2 regions of the Curtobacterium sp. 22159 genome follow, and region 2 is predicted to be linked to the other one. Evidence: predicted binding sites of a transcription regulator. Region 2 holds the regulator's gene; the other holds the start of a gene.
What was found. The regulator HrcA, encoded in region 2, represses chaperone genes, less so after heat shock. The targets are predictions, from matches to a motif close to TTNGCACTCGNNNNNNNCGAGTGCNAA.
Positions count from the first base shown of each region.

Region 1 (7,605 bases), on a different contig from region 2:
TCCCTGATTCCGAACCGGTGATGATCGCCCTCGTGGGCTGGAAGTCACTCATGGTGCGGAAGGTACGCCGCGCCTCCAGGACGCCCTGCCGGGCCGTCCACCGAGCGCGAGACGGGCACGAGACGGGCACGAGACGGCCGAAGGGCGACAGCCACGGCCGCCACAGCCCCGCGTCACGTCTGGGTAACGAAACACTTTGCGTACCGCCCCGTCACGCGACCGAAACACCGTGACCCTACGTTCTCTCACATCCCCAGCGGGCCTGAAGTCCCGCTCAGAGAAAGGGCACCACGGATGATCCGAACCACCCGTGCCACCACGGCACTGGCGGTGGCGGGAGCGGCAGCGCTCCTCCTCGCCGCGTGTTCCACCACCTCCGGCGACACCGCTCCGTCCTCCTCCGCCTCCGGCGGCGCGAAGAAGGACCCCGCCGCGAGCTGCAAGGCCCCCGACACCCCCAGCACGGAGGCGCTGAAGATCGGCACGATCCTCCCGCTGACCGGCTCCCTCGCGTACCTGAACCCGCCGGCCGAGTCCGGCGTCGGCCTCGCGGTCAAGGACATCAACGCGGCCGGCGGTGTGCTCGGCAAGGACGTCACGATCGCCCCGTCCACGGACTCCGGCGACAGCAACGACATGACCGTGTCGAACTCCGCCGCGACGAAGCTCGTCAACGCGAAGGTACCGGTCGCGATCGGCGCGGAGTCCTCCAGCGTCACGCTCAACGTCATCGACCAGCTCACGAGCAACTGCATCGTGGAGATCTCCCCCGCCAACACGGCGACCGACCTCTCCGGCTACTCGTCGTACTACTTCCGGACCGCTCCGCCGGACTCGGTGCAGGGCTCGGCGCTCGGCCAGCTCGTCACCGGTGACGGCAACGCGAAGGTCGCCTTCCTCGTGTTCAACGACACGTACGGCACCGGCCTGCGCAACAGCGTCCAGGCGGCCGTCGAGGCATCCGGCGGCACCGTCGTCTACGGCGCGAAGGGCAAGGGGCAGGAGTTCCCGCCCGGCCAGACGACGTTCTCGTCCGAGGTCACCGCGGCGCTCGCCACGAAGCCGGACGCGATCGTGATCCTGGCGTTCGACGAGACGAAGTCGATCATCCCCGAGCTGAAGTCGCAGAACGCCGACATGTCGAAGATCTACATGTCGGACGGCAACACGGCCGACTACTCGAAGGACTTCGACAAGGGCACGCTCACCGGCGCACAAGGCACGATCCCGGGCGCCTCGCCGAAGGACGACTTCAAGAAGCAGCTCGCCGACTTCTACAAGCAGTCGTCGGGCAAGGACCTCGCCGACTACTCGTACGCCGCGGAGTCGTACGACGCCACCGTGCTCGCCGCCCTCGCCGCGGTGAAGGGCAAGGGCACCGACTCGGGCACGATCCAGGCGAACATGGCCGCGGTCTCCGGGAAGGACGGCGGCACCACGTGCGCGTCGTTCAAGGCCTGCGCGGCCCTGCTCGACAAGGGTGAGGACATCCACTACACGGGCCCGTCCGGCATCGGTCCGTTCGACGCGAACAACGACCCGTCGAGCGCCTACATCGGCATCTACAAGTTCGACGGTGACAACAAGCCCGTCTACCAGAGCGCCATCCAGGGCTCGGTGAAGTAGGGCGGATCCGGTCGATCCCACTGGGCCCGAGTCTCGGCTGCGCGACGCCGAGACCCGGGCCCAGCGACGTTCCTCGGGCTGTGCCGCGCGAGATCGGTCGCCCAGGACGGGGCTCGGGGTGCGCGGGCCGAGTCCCGGGGCCGGCAGCGGGGAGCGGGCACGGACGGGAGGCGCGGTGCGGCTCCGTCAGGCGGGCTCCGCCGCGGCGGGTGCCAGGGCCCGGCGCCTCGATGCCCGAGCGGCCGCGAAGGAGTCCACCGTCAGCAGGACGAGCGCCAGCCAGACGATCCCGAAGCCGAACCACCGCGCCCCGGACATCGGCTCGTGCTGCACGACGACACCCACGAGCAGCTGCATGATCGGCGCGAGGTACTGCGTCAGCCCGAGCGTCGACAGGCTCACCCGCCGCGCCGACGACGCGAACAGGAGCAGGGGCACCGCCGTCGCCGGCCCGGTCAGCACCGTCACGAGGACGTGCACCCAGCCCGCACCCGCGAACGTCACACCGCCGTCGAGCCCCGTCACACCGAGCACCACGAGGGCGACCACCGCGATCGGGAGGAGCCACACCGTCTCGATCGTCAGCCCGCTCAGCGCGTCGACCGTGCCGCCGACGCGCTTCTTCACGAGGCCGTACAGGCCGAAGGAGAACGCGAGCGCGAGGGAGATCCACGGCATCCGCCCGTAGCCGACCGCGATGACGACGACGGCCACGACACTGATGCCGACGGCCGTCCACTGCAGGGGACGGAGGCGTTCGCGGAGCACCACGACCCCGAGCGCGATCGTCACGAGCGGGTTGATGAAGTACCCGAGTGCCGCCTCGACCGTGTGGCCCGTCGTGGTCGCCACGACGTACACCGTCCAGTTCACGAGGATGAGCACCGCGGCGAGCCCCATCACGAGCATCACCCGGCGCTGCGCCATCAGGGAACGGGTCCGCAGCCACGACCGGGTGACGGCGATCGCGACGGCGCAGAACACCAGGCCGAAGACGATCCGCCAGGCGACGATCTCGAACGCGCCGGCGGGGGCCATCGCCGCGAAGAGCAACGGCATGAGTCCCCACAGGCCGTACGCGACGACCGCCTGCACGACACCGACGGATGCCTCACTCCGGACGGGACGCGCGGGGGTCGGTTCACTCACGGAACCATCCTAGGAAGGGCCGCCGACGCTGCGGACCGGCACCGCGCCTCCAGGCCCGCGCCCACGACCGCCGGACGCACGAACGCCCCGCCGGCTGCGAGCCGGACGGGGCGTTCGTGGAGTGACGGCTGGACTCAGCCGACGACGACTGCGAGGACGTCGCGGGCCGAGAGGACGAGGAGGTCCTCGCCGGAGTACTTGACCTCGGTTCCGCCGTACTTCGAGTAGATGACCTTGTCACCCACGGCGACGTCCAGCGGGACGCGGTTGCCGTTGTCGTCGATACGACCCGGACCCACGGCGACGACCTCGCCCTCCTGGGGCTTCTCCTTCGCGGTGTCCGGGATGACCAGACCGGAAGCGGTGGTCTGCTCCGCCTCGACCTGGCGGATGACGATGCGATCCTCGAGCGGCTTGATGCTGACGGCCACGGTGACCTCTTCTTTCTCGGTACTGACTCGGTAGAGATGAAAACCGGGTTGGCACTACGCACAGGAGAGTGCCAACGCCAACTCTAGGGCGTCCGCTGGCACTCGGTCAATCCGAGTGCCAGCACAACTCCCGGACCGGGCGACCTGGGAGGATCGACGGGTGGAAGCCGCCGACCTCGCCCAGCTGCTCACCCCCGAGGGGATGGCCCTGCTCGACCGTACGCCTGCCGTCTCGGACGGCGGCGAGATCGTCCGGGTCGTCTCGCGGCTGCGCTCGGAGGGGCACGACCCGGGCCTGGTGGCCGCGGTCCTCACGCAGGCGAAGCTCCGGCAGAAGGCCCGCACGAAGTTCGGCGCGTTCGCGAGCCGGATGCTCTTCACGGAAGCCGGACTCGAGCAGGCGACCCGACTGCAGGTCGCCGCACAGCACGCCGGTCGGTTCGCGGCCGCGGGCCTCACACGCGTCGCGGACCTCGGCTGCGGGATCGGCGGCGACGCGATGGCGATGGCCGCGCTCGACCTCGACGTCACCGCGGTCGACCGCGACGAGGTGACCGCTGCGGTCGCCACGCACAACCTGTCGCCCTGGGACACCGCCCGCGTCGAGCTCGGCGACGCAGCCGACTTCGACCTCGCACGCGTCGACGGCGTCTGGATGGACCCAGCACGTCGCACCGCGGGGCACGCGAACACGAATCGGCTCGCCGACCCCGACGACTGGTCGCCGTCGCTCGACACCGTGTTCGCCGCCGCCACCACGACCCCGACCGGCGTGAAGCTCGGACCGGGAGTCGACCGCGACCTCATCCCCGACACCGCCGAGGCGCAGTGGACGTCCGTCGACCGCGAGGTCGTGGAGCTCGCCCTGTGGTTCGGGCCGCTCGCCAGGCCGGGGGTCCGTCGTGCCGCGACCGTCATCGGTGCGCACGGCGTGGCGGAGCTGACGGGCGCGTCCGACGCTCCCGACGTCCCGGTGGGCGGCATCGGACAGTACCTGTACGAGCCCGACGGCGCCGTCATCCGCGCACGGCTCATCGGCGACGTCGCGCGGTCGATCGACGGGCACATGCTGTCCGACGGCATCGCCTACATCGCCTCGGACCGAGCCGTGCAGACGCCGTTCGCGCAGACCTTCCGGGTGCTCGACACGATGCCGCTCGACGTGAAGCAGCTCGCCGCACGGCTGGCCGCCGACGGCATCGGCACCGTGGAGATCAAGAAGCGCGGGGTCGACGTGGACCCGGCGCAGTTCCGGAAGCGGTTGCGGTTGCGGGGGACGGGGCGGGTGACGCTCGTGCTGACCCGACTGGAGGGGCGGCACGCGGCGATCCTGTGCGAGCGGGTTGCCGACGTGGCCGGGTAGGACCGACACGGTCCGGGAAGACCGGACGCGCACGACCCCGCCGGCCGGTGGCCGACGGGGTCGTGGTGGTCCTGCGGCGGTGCCTAGCCGATGAAGGCGCCGGAGTCGTAGCCGGAGTCGTAGTCGGAGTACCCGCCGTGCGTGCCGGCGATGATGCCGAAGATCACGAAGGCCCCGACGAACAGGATGAACAGGCCGGTCATGATCCACCCGCCGATGACGCCCGCGAGCGCGAGCCCGCGTCCGCCTTCGCCGCTCTGCTTGATCTTGCCGAGGGCGATGTGGCCCATGATCGCGCCGGCCGGGCTCGTCAGGATGATGAGCGGCCAGATGATGACGCCGCCGAACGCGAAGATGATCGAGAGGATCGCGAGGACGTTCGTCTTCGGGCGCTGCGCGTAGGGCTGGTAGCCAGCCGAGGCGTACCCGGCGGGAGCGGCGTAGGGGTTCTGCGGGGCGGCGTACGGATTCGAGCCGCCCTGCGCGCCGTACGGGTTGCCGTTCGGCCCCTGCGGTGCGGCGTACGGGTTCTGGGGTGCGCCGTAACCAGTTTGGCCGGGAGCAGCGTACGGGTTCTGCGGAGCGGCGTAGGGGTTCTGCGGAGCCGCGTAGGGGTTCTGCGGCGCCCCGTACGGGTTCTGCGGGGCCGTGTGCCCCTCCGACACTCCCTGGGCCGCCGCGCCCTGGCCGGACTGTGCCCACGGATCGGTCGGAGCCGCCGACGGGGCCTCGGGGGCGGATGCGCCGTACTGCTGCGGACCGCCGGATCCGGGCTGGGCGGCACTCGACGGTGCCTGCTCCCGCGCGGACGCGTCGTTGCCCGGGTTCGTCTCGCCCGGCTTCGGCCACTCGTTCTGATCGGACACCGTCCACCCCTCTCGGCACCGCGTTCGTCGGTGCCCTGTGAATCCTCCCACAGACGCCCTCAGGAGCGCGCGGAGAAGACCGGTCAGACCTGGACGGTCGTCACCGGCAGCGTCGAGTCGGCGGCGATCCCGAGGTCGCTCGGGGCGTGCCCCTCCGCGACGAGCCGGGCCCCGATCGCCGCGATCATCGCTCCGTTGTCGGTGCAGAGGTCGAACGGCGGGATCCGCAGCTCGATGCCCGCCGCCGCGCACCGCTCGGTGGCGACCTGGCGGAGGCGGGCGTTCGCCACCACCCCACCGCCGAGCAGGAGCCGGTCGACCCCGGCGTCGCGGCAGGCGTTGATCGCCTTCGTGACGAGCACGTCGACCACGGCCTCACGGAAGCTGGCGGCGACGTCCGCCACGGGGACCTCGCGCCCCTCGTCACGGCAGCGCTCGACCCACCTGGCGACCGCGGTCTTGAGCCCCGAGAACGAGAAGTCGTACCGGTGCTCAGCCATGTCCTTCGGCAGGGTGAGTCCGCGCGGGAACCGGATCGCCGTCGGATCACCCTCGGCAGCCGCCTTGTCGATCTGCGGACCGCCGGGGTACGGCAGACCGAGGAGCCGCGCGACCTTGTCGAACGCCTCCCCCGCGGCGTCGTCGATCGTCTCGCCGAGCAGTTCGACGTCCCCGACGAGGTCCTTCACGAGCAGCAACGAGGTGTGTCCGCCGGAGACGAGGAGCGCCACCGTCGGCAGCTCGATCTCGCTGCCGTCCGCACGCAGGACGTCCGCGCCGACGTGACCGACGAGGTGGTTCACGCCGTACAGCGGCTTGCCCGTCGCCACCGCCAGCGCCTTCGCGGCCCCGACCCCGACCATGAGCGCGCCGGCGAGCCCCGGGCCGGCGGTCACGGCGACGGCGTCGAGCTCGTCGAGGGTCACACCGGCCTGCTGGAGCGCGGCCTCGAGCGTCGGGGTCATGGCCTCGAGGTGCGCCCGCGCTGCCACCTCCGGCACGACACCGCCGTACCGCGCGTGCTCCTCCATGCTCGACGCGATGACGTTCGCGAGCAGGGTGCTCCCCCGGACGATCCCGACGCCGGTCTCGTCGCAGCTCGTCTCGATCCCGAGCACGAGTGGTTCAGCGGTGCTCATCGAGTGTCTCCTGTCCGATCGGCCCGGGCCCCTCCGTCGGCGGCGTCAGCGATGCGCGCATCACCCACGCGTCGACCCCGTCGGGCTGGTAGTAGCGGGGGCGCACGGCGATCCGCTCGAACCCGAACGCGGCGTACATGGCCTGCGCGACCGGGTTGTCGGCGCGCACCTCGAGGAACACCTCGTGCACGCCACGACGACGTGCTTCGCCGAGGAGCTCGGTGAAGAGCACACGTCCGATGCCCTTGCCCCGATGGTCCGCGGCGACCGCGATGGTCTGCACGTCGGCGACGGGGTTGCCCGCGAGGGACGACAGGCCCGCGTACCCGACGATCGTCGGCGCACCGTCCTCGGTGGTCTCGACAACGACGTAGTAGCCGTGCGGTGAGTACAGCTCGCCGGACATCTGCGACGCGGACCACGCGTCCGTCGGGAACGAGGCGTGCTCGAGCCACATCACGTCGTCGAGGTCCTGCGGGTGGGCGCGCCGCAGGCGCAGCCCGTCGGGCAGGGTCACTGCTTCACCCGCTTCGGCGCCCCCGGCATCGTGACGTCGGGGTCGCGGAGGTAGAGGGGCGCGTCCTCGGCGAAGGGCGCACCGGAGGCGAGCCGGTCCGCGGCGAGCGCGCCGAGCCTCCAGGCCGGGATCGACGCTGCCGTCACGCGGTCCCAGCCCACGGCTGTCGGACTGGAGGCGCGGATCGCCTCATCCAGATCCGCTGGCTTCGCGAGTCCGGGACCCGCGACCCGCGTGCCGGCCTCGTCGTAGGCGCTCCAGTAGACCTCGCGCCGACGGGCGTCCGTGAGGACGACGAACGGGCCCTGCTGCGCCTGGTCGGCCGCGACGGCGTCGTGGCTGACGAGCGGCAGGAACGGGACGCCGCGTGCCGCTGCGAAGGTGCGGGCGGCCGCGATGCCGACGCGGAGGCCGGTGAACGGGCCGGGGCCCATGCCGGCGACCACGCCGGTGACGTCGGCGGCGGCGATGCCGGCCTCGTCGAGGACCTCGGCGAGGAAGGGGCCGATGACCT
Region 1 covers NZ_JBQEPN010000004.1:231,840-239,444, reverse strand. The annotation lists gene ACTJKO_RS06910 (SDR family oxidoreductase) at 1-52, opposite strand, end outside; gene ACTJKO_RS06905 (ABC transporter substrate-binding protein) at 295-1,626, shown strand; gene rarD (EamA family transporter RarD) at 1,813-2,775, opposite strand; gene groES (co-chaperone GroES) at 2,910-3,206, opposite strand; gene ACTJKO_RS06890 (class I SAM-dependent methyltransferase) at 3,367-4,569, shown strand; gene ACTJKO_RS06885 (DUF4190 domain-containing protein) at 4,653-5,435, opposite strand; gene tsaD (tRNA (adenosine(37)-N6)-threonylcarbamoyltransferase complex transferase subunit TsaD) at 5,519-6,574, opposite strand; gene rimI (ribosomal protein S18-alanine N-acetyltransferase) at 6,561-7,091, opposite strand; gene tsaB (tRNA (adenosine(37)-N6)-threonylcarbamoyltransferase complex dimerization subunit type 1 TsaB) at 7,088-7,605, opposite strand, start outside.
Region 1: a site for HrcA is predicted at 3,302-3,328, ahead of groES (co-chaperone GroES). Genes of this name have one in related genera too.

Region 2 (7,605 bases):
GTACTCCTCGGTCTTGGGGATGACGAGCACGTGGACGGGCGCCTTCGGCGCGATGTCCTCGATCGCGATCACGCGGTCGTCCTCGGCGACGACGGTGGCCGGGATCTCGCGCGCGATGATCCGGGAGAAGATGCTCGGCGTGCTGGTGCTCATTGCTCCATCGTAGAACGCGGCACCGACGCACCGCCTTCCCGATCGGCTGGTCACCAGCGTCCGAGGCGCGTCTGGAGGACCGCGAGCGCAGCCGGGCCCGCGGTCGAGGTCCGGAGCACGGTGTCGCCGAGCCGCACCCGTACCGCTCCCGCGGCGACGAGCCGGTCGAACTCGGACGGGTCGATGCCGCCCTCGGGCCCGACGACGAGCACGATCTCGTCGACGTCGGCCGCCGGTGCCCACTCGGACAACCGCACGTCGCCGACCGGGTCCAGCACGAGCACGGCACGCGGACCACCCGCTCCCGCGGCGGCCAGCTGGGCGGTGGTGACGGGCTCGTCGACCACGGGCACCCGCGAGCGGATCGCCTGCTTCGACGCCTCGTGCGCGATCGACGCCCACCGCGCGCGGCCCTTGTCGACCTTCGCGCCCTCCCACCGGGAGACGCTGCGCGCCGCGGACCAGGGGACGACGCGGTCGACGCCGATCTCCGTCGCCGCCTGCACCGCCATCTCGTCGCGCCCGCCCTTCGCGAGCGCCTGCACGAGGGTGAGCGAGGGCGACGGTGGTTCGTCGACGGTCACGGACGACACCGACAGTGTGAGCGTGTCTCGACCGAGGGACGTGACGGCGCCGGTCACCACCGTGCCCCGACCGTCGCCGAGCCGCAGGGTCTCCCCCACGCGGACCCGGGCGACGGACACCGCGTGGCGCCCCTCCGCCCCGTCGAGCGGGACCGTGTCGCCGACCGCGACGCCGTCGAGCGACCCGACGAGGTAGAGCGAGGCCATCAGAAGTTGAAGAACCGGTCGCGGAGCTTGCCGAACATGCCCTGCTGGAAGCGGGCGAGCTGCGGCTTGGCGGCCTTGTGCGACTTCGCGAGCTGTTCGACGAGCTGGCGTTCCTTGTGCGACAGCTTCGTGGGCGTCACCACCTGCACGCCGACCCGCAGGTCACCGCGACCGTTCCCGCGGAGCTTCGTGACGCCACGGTCCTTGATCACGAGGACGTCCGCGCTCTGCACGCCCGGGCGGATCTCGAGGTCGACGGGCCCGTCGAGCCCGTCGATCGTCGCCGTGGTGCCCAGGATGGCATCGGTCATCTGCACCTCGAGCGTGGCGAGGAGGTCGTCCCCGTCGCGGCTGAACACGTCGTGGTGACGGACCCGGATCTCGAGGTAGAGGTCGCCCGAGGGGCCGCCGGCCGGTCCGACCTCGCCCTGGCCGGGCATCTGCAGGCGCAGACCGGTCTCGACGCCGGCGGGGACGTCGACCGGCACGGTGCGCCGGGCACGCACGCGTCCCTGCCCCTGGCACGTCGGGCAGGGGTTCGGGATGACCGTTCCGTAGCCGCGGCAGGTGCCGCACGGTGCGCTGGTCACGACGTTGCCGAGCAGCGACCGGACCTGCCGCTGGATGTGCCCGGTGCCGCCGCAGATGTCGCACGTCTGCGGGTGGGTGCCGGGCGCGGCGCACGATCCGCCGCACGTCTCGCACAGGACGGCGGTGTCGACCTCGACGTCCTTGTGGGTGCCGAAGACGACCTCGTCGAGGTCGACGTCGATCCGGAGCAGGGCGTCCTGACCGCGCTCGGCACGGCTCCGGGGCCCGTTGCCGCGGCCACCACCGCCCCCGCCGCCGAAGAACGCGTCGAAGATGTCGCTGAACCCGCCGGCGCCGCCGAACGGGCTGTCGGCCTGCGGGCCCGCGTCGTACCGGCGTCGCTGTTCGGGGTCGCTCAGCACGTCGTACGCGTGCGTCACCTCCTTGAAGCGCTCTGCCGCTTCCGGGCTCGGGTTCACGTCCGGGTGCAGTTCGCGCGCCAGACGGCGGTACGCCTTCTTGATGTCGGCATCGGAGGCGTCCGGCTGGACGCCGAGGACGTCGTAGTGGTCTGCCACGTATCCCTCAGTCGGTTTCGGTTCGGTCGGTCCGGAGCGGCGGTCGCCGTGGTCCGGGTGGTCGTCGGTGGGCCTGGAGGCGCGGATCGCCCGCTCGGGTCGACCCGCTCAGGCGTGCGGGGCCGGGATCAATGTTCGCCCAGGAGTTTGGACAGGTACCGGGCGACGGCGCGCACGGCGGCCATGTTCGTGCCGTAGTCCATGCGGGTCGGCCCGAGCACCCCGAGCCGGGCGACCTCGCCGCCGGCCAGGTAGCCGCCGGCGACGATGCTGGTCGCGTCGAGCCCGTACTCGGCGTTCTCCACACCGATGCGGGCCGCGACGCCGTCGTCGATCTGCATCTCGCCGAACAGCCGGAGCAGGGTGACCTGTTCCTCGATCGCCTCGAGCACGGGGAAGAGGCCGCCGGAGAAGTCCTGTTCGCTCTTCGCGAGGTTCGCCGCGCCGGCCATCACGAGGCGGTCCTGCCGGTTCGCCGCGAGCTGTTCGATGAGCGTGGCCACGACCACGCCGGCGAGCGGCTGGGCGTCGGGGCGGATCTGCTGCGGGACGGCCCGGAGCGCCGGTGCGACGTCCTGCAGCAGGAGCCCGACGGTGGCACCGTTCACCACGGCCCGGAGTTCGGTGAGCCCCGCTTCGTCGAGGACCACGTCGGTCTCGACGACCCGCTGCTCGACCCGCGCGGTGTCCGTGATGAGCACCACCATGAGCCGGTTGTCGCCGAGGCGCACGAGCTCGATGTGCTGCACCCGGGCGCGGACCATCGACGGGTACTGCACGAGCGCGACCTGGTTGGTGAGCTGGCTGAGCAGCCGGACCGTGCGGCCGAGGACCTCGTCGAGGTCGTTCGGCGCCCCGAGGAACGTCTCGATGGCGTGCCGCTGTGCGCTCGAGAGCGGGCGCGCGCCGGCCAGGTGGTCGACGAACACCCGGTACCCCTTGTCGGTGGGGACCCGGCCGGACGATGTGTGCGGTGCCGCGATGAGCTGTTCGTCCTCGAGCTGCGCCATGTCGTTGCGGATCGTCGCGGCGCTGACCCCGAAGGCGTGCCGCTCCACGATCGTCTTCGAGCCCACCGGTTCGCGGGAGGCGACGTAGTCCCGCACGATGGCCTTGAGGACCTCGACGCTGCGTTCGCTGACCACCCGGACCCCTTCCACTCGTTCTGGCACTCGGACGTGTCGACTGCTGATCCTACGCCCGACCGCCGACGGACCGGGACTTCTCCACAGCCTGCCGATACGCTGCCCGCATGACCTACGGACAGCAGCCCGGCGGCCCGCAGTACCCCGCCGGGTACACCCCGCCGCAGCCGATGACCCCCGAGGACCAGCGCCTCTGGGCCACGCTCACCCACATCGGCGGCATCTTCTTCAACTTCGTGGCGCCGCTCGTCGCCTACCTCGTGCTGCGCGACCGTGGGCAGTTCATCCGCGAGCACACCCGTGCGGCCCTCAACTTCCACATCACGATGGGGATCGCCTACGTCGTCGCGGGCTTGCTGACCATCGTCCTGATCGGCGCGCTGCTCCTCCCGGTGATCGGCATCCTCACCGTGGTCTTCGGGATCATGGCCGCCGTCGCCGCGAACCGCGGGCAGTTCTACCGCTACCCGCTCTCGATCGAGTTCATCAAGCAGTAGCCGCCGGGCCGCCTGCTCAGTCGAGCAGCTCGCGCACGACCGCGTCGGCGAGCAGACGCCCCTGCAGGGTCAACTCGATGCGCCCCCGCACCGCGGCCGCCCCGTCCACGAGTCCGCGTGCGATGAGGCCGGCGACCCGGCCCCGCGCCTCCTGGCGGAGCTCCGAGGTCGCGAGCTCGCCACGCACCCTCGCCGCGAGCAGCACGCGTTCGACGTAGCGGGTCTCGTCGTCGAGGGACTCTCGGCCGGCGGCCGGCGACTCCCCCTGCAGCACCCGGTTCGCGTAGGCGGCCGGGTGCTTCACGTTCCACCAGCGGGTGCCCGCGACGGCCGAGTGCGCGCCCGGGCCGACCCCCCACCAGTCGTGCCCCTTCCAGTAGGAGAGGTTGTGCCGACTGGCGTGCTGCTCGCCGCGCGCCCAGTTCGAGACCTCGTACCAGGAGTACCCGGCGTCACCGAGCACCTGGTCCGCGAGCTCGTACATGTCGGCGGCGAGGTCGTCGTCCGGCGCGGGCAGTTCGCCGCGGGCGACCTGCCGGCCCATCGCCGTGCCCTCCTCGACGATGAGCGAGTACGCCGACACGTGGTCCGGCTCGCAAGCGAGGGCAGCGTCGAGCGACGTGCGCCAGTCGTCGAGGGACTCCCCCGGCGTGGAGTAGATGAGGTCCAGCGAGACGTCCAGGCCCTGCTGCTTCGCGAGGTCCACGACGAGCGGGACCCGCTCGGGGTCGTGCGTGCGGTCCAGCGTCGCGAGGACGTGCGGCACCGCGGACTGCATGCCGTAGCTCACGCGGGTGAACCCGCCGTCGCGGAGGGTCGCCAGCGAGGTCTCGTCGACCGAGTCGGGGTTCGCCTCCGTCGTGACCTCGGCACCGGGCACGATCCCCCACGTGTCGTCGATCGCGCGCAGGATCATCGCGAGATCCGATGCCGGGAGCATCGTCGGGGTGCCCCCGCCGAAGAACACGGTCGAGACCGGCCGCCGCGGCACCCCGGAGTGGTCGAGCACCGACGCCGCCCACGCGATCTCGCGGACCGCGTGCCCGGCGTAGTCGTCACGCCGCACCCCGCGCAGCTCGGACGCGGTGTACGTGTTGAAGTCGCAGTAGCCGCAGCGGACCCGGCAGAACGGCACGTGCACGTAGACGCCGAACGGCACCTCGCCCGCTCCTGTCACCGGCGAGATCAGCCCGTCCGCGGGGGCGGGATCGGCGATCGGGAGAGCACTCGGCATGGACTCCATTGTCCGTCATGATGGAGGCATGGAGCACCACAGCGTCCCCACCACCGTGCTCTGGGACATCGACGGCACCCTCGTGATGAACGCCTCGTCGCCGGGCAACCTCTACCACCTGGCGCTCGAACGCGCGGTCGGGCGGGACCTGGTGCTGCGGGTCGGACACCAGCACGGCCGGACCGACGCCGGCCTCATCGCCGAACACGTCCGCGCGCACGACCTCGACGACGACCTCATTCCGACGGTCAGCGGGCACCTGCGCGACCTCACCGAGGAACGCCACCGCTCCGGCGACCACCGCACTCCCGCGCCCGGGGCCGCGGCGCTCGTCGCCCGGTTCGCAGCACTCGGCTGGCGCAACGGACTGCTGACCGGCAACTCCGCGTACCGTGCCCGGGTGAAGCTGCAGGGTGCGGGGTTCGACGTCGACGCGTTCGACTGGGCGCACTCGTTCTTCGGTGACACCGAGGTCGAGCGGGCCGGGGTGACCGCGCGCGCCGCCGAGGCCCTCGCGGGCACACGGGCGATCATCGTCGGGGACACCCCGCGCGACGGCGAGGCCGCCGACGCCGTCGGCATCCCGTTCCTCGCGGTCGCGACCGGCGTCTACGACGTCGCCGCGCTGCGGGCGACCAGCGCGGTGACCGTCGCGCGGAACTGCGTCGACGACGCACAGCTCATCGAGGACGCGATCGCGGCGCTGCCGCCCCTCCGCAGCGCTTAGTCGCCGCGGAGGGCGGCCAGGTACTTCTCCGCCATCACCTTCTGCTGCCGACGCAGCAGCGGTGCGACGAACCGCCACTTCCGGCTGGACGGCTGCGAGAACTGCCGGATCTGCAGCCACACGGACCCGTCCGGCGTCCGCTCGACCACGAACGACTCCTCGCCCGAGAGCGGGTGCCCCTCGAGCGTGCCGTACGCGAACCCCTTGCGGTCGGTCTCGTCGATGATCGACACGACCCGGACCGGCGCCTGCACCGTCTGCCCGAACGCGTGCATGGTGAGCGTCGCCGTCGTCCCCGCCGTCAGCAGCGGCGTGCCGTCCGGCGCGAACTTCTCGACGCGGGGCGTCCCGATCGACGCCGGCGCGATCGGCACACCGGCGTCGTCGAACGTCACCGGGTTGTAGCGCACCTCGTCGTCGTCGGGCTGGTCCTCGACGTGCACCCGGATGCCGCTGCGCTCCTGGATCTGCCACGTGAGCGCCTGCGTGACCGCGGTCTCGAAGCGCTGGTCGCCGTGACCGATCCGGGAGCGCGACTCGGACGGGACGAAGCCCTCCGGCGGGTACGTCATGAGGTCCGGCGCCTGGGTCGCACCCACGGCTCCGTACGTCAGGGCGGTCCGGTAGCTGCCGCGGGTGCTCATGGCGCCCATGCTACTTGTGGGGTCCGGCACGACACGAACCAGCGTCGGTCGGCCGGGCCCACGATCCGCGCACCCCGAACGGGAGGCCCGACACACGTCCGCCGCGCCCCTATCGTTGGTCCGTGCCACGCCCCACCCCCGCACTCCGGCAGACCGTCGACCGCACGACGGCGGCGTTCGCCGTGCTCACCGTCGCCGCGTTCGGGCTGGCCGCGACGGCCCGCGCCGCCGTCACGTGGGCGACGGCCGGCACCGGCGCGCCGGTCCGGTACCGGTCCGTGCCGCCCGCGGTCTCGGGCACGTTCGACGCGGCCGACGCCGTCGCCGCGATCGCCGCGTGTGCTGCGGGCGCCGGGGTGCTCCTCCTCGCAGCGACGCTCGTGCTCGCGGTGCGCCGACACCGGGCGCCCGGCCTGCCCTACGTCCTCGCGTCCGCGACGCTGGCCATGGTGGTCGGGGCGGTGGTGGCCGGGTCCGCCGCGGGGGTGCAGCGCGACGCCGAGGCGGCCACCGGACTCGTCATCCTGCGGACCGCGCTCGCAGGACTGGCCGCGGCGAGCCTCCCGGCACTCGTCCTGGCGGCCGCGCGCGCCCGGTCGACGCGCTGACCGCTACTTCTTCTTCTCTTCGACGTCACCGGAGAGCGCAGCGATGAAGGCTTCCTGCGGGACCTCGACGCGACCGACCATCTTCATGCGCTTCTTGCCCTCCTTCTGCTTCTCGAGGAGCTTGCGCTTGCGGGTGATGTCACCGCCGTAGCACTTCGCGAGGACGTCCTTGCGCATCGCGCGGATGTTCTCGCGCGCGATGATGCGCGCGCCGATGGCCGCCTGGATCGGGACCTCGAACTGCTGCCGCGGGATGAGCTTCCGGAGGCGCTCGGCCATCATCGTGCCGTACGCGTAGGCCTTGTCGCGGTGCACGATCGCGCTGAACGCGTCGACCTGGTCGCCCTGCAGGAGGATGTCGACCTTCACGAGGTCGGCCGCCTGGTCGCCCGAGGGTTCGTAGTCGAGCGAGGCGTACCCCTGCGTCTTGCTCTTCAGCTGGTCGAAGAAGTCGAAGACGATCTCGCCGAGCGGGATCTGGTAGCGCAGCTCGACGCGGTCCTCGCCGAGGTACTCCATGCCGAGCAGCGAACCGCGACGCGACTGGCAGAGCTCCATGATGGCGCCGACGTAGTCCTTCGGCGCGAGGATCGCCGCGCGCACCATCGGCTCACGGACCTCGACGATGCGGCCGGACGGGAACTCGGACGGGTTCGTCACCTCGACCGTGGCGCCGTCCTCGGTGGTGACGTCGTAG
Region 2 covers NZ_JBQEPN010000008.1:15,133-22,737, reverse strand. The annotation lists gene ACTJKO_RS10655 (histidine triad nucleotide-binding protein) at 1-153, opposite strand, end outside; gene ACTJKO_RS10650 (16S rRNA (uracil(1498)-N(3))-methyltransferase) at 204-944, opposite strand; gene dnaJ (molecular chaperone DnaJ) at 944-2,053, opposite strand; gene hrcA (heat-inducible transcriptional repressor HrcA) at 2,182-3,198, opposite strand; gene ACTJKO_RS10635 (DUF4870 domain-containing protein) at 3,306-3,695, shown strand; gene hemW (radical SAM family heme chaperone HemW) at 3,712-4,929, opposite strand; gene ACTJKO_RS10625 (HAD family hydrolase) at 4,958-5,656, shown strand; gene ACTJKO_RS10620 (DUF1990 family protein) at 5,653-6,300, opposite strand; gene ACTJKO_RS10615 (hypothetical protein) at 6,423-6,908, shown strand; gene lepA (translation elongation factor 4) at 6,912-7,605, opposite strand, start outside.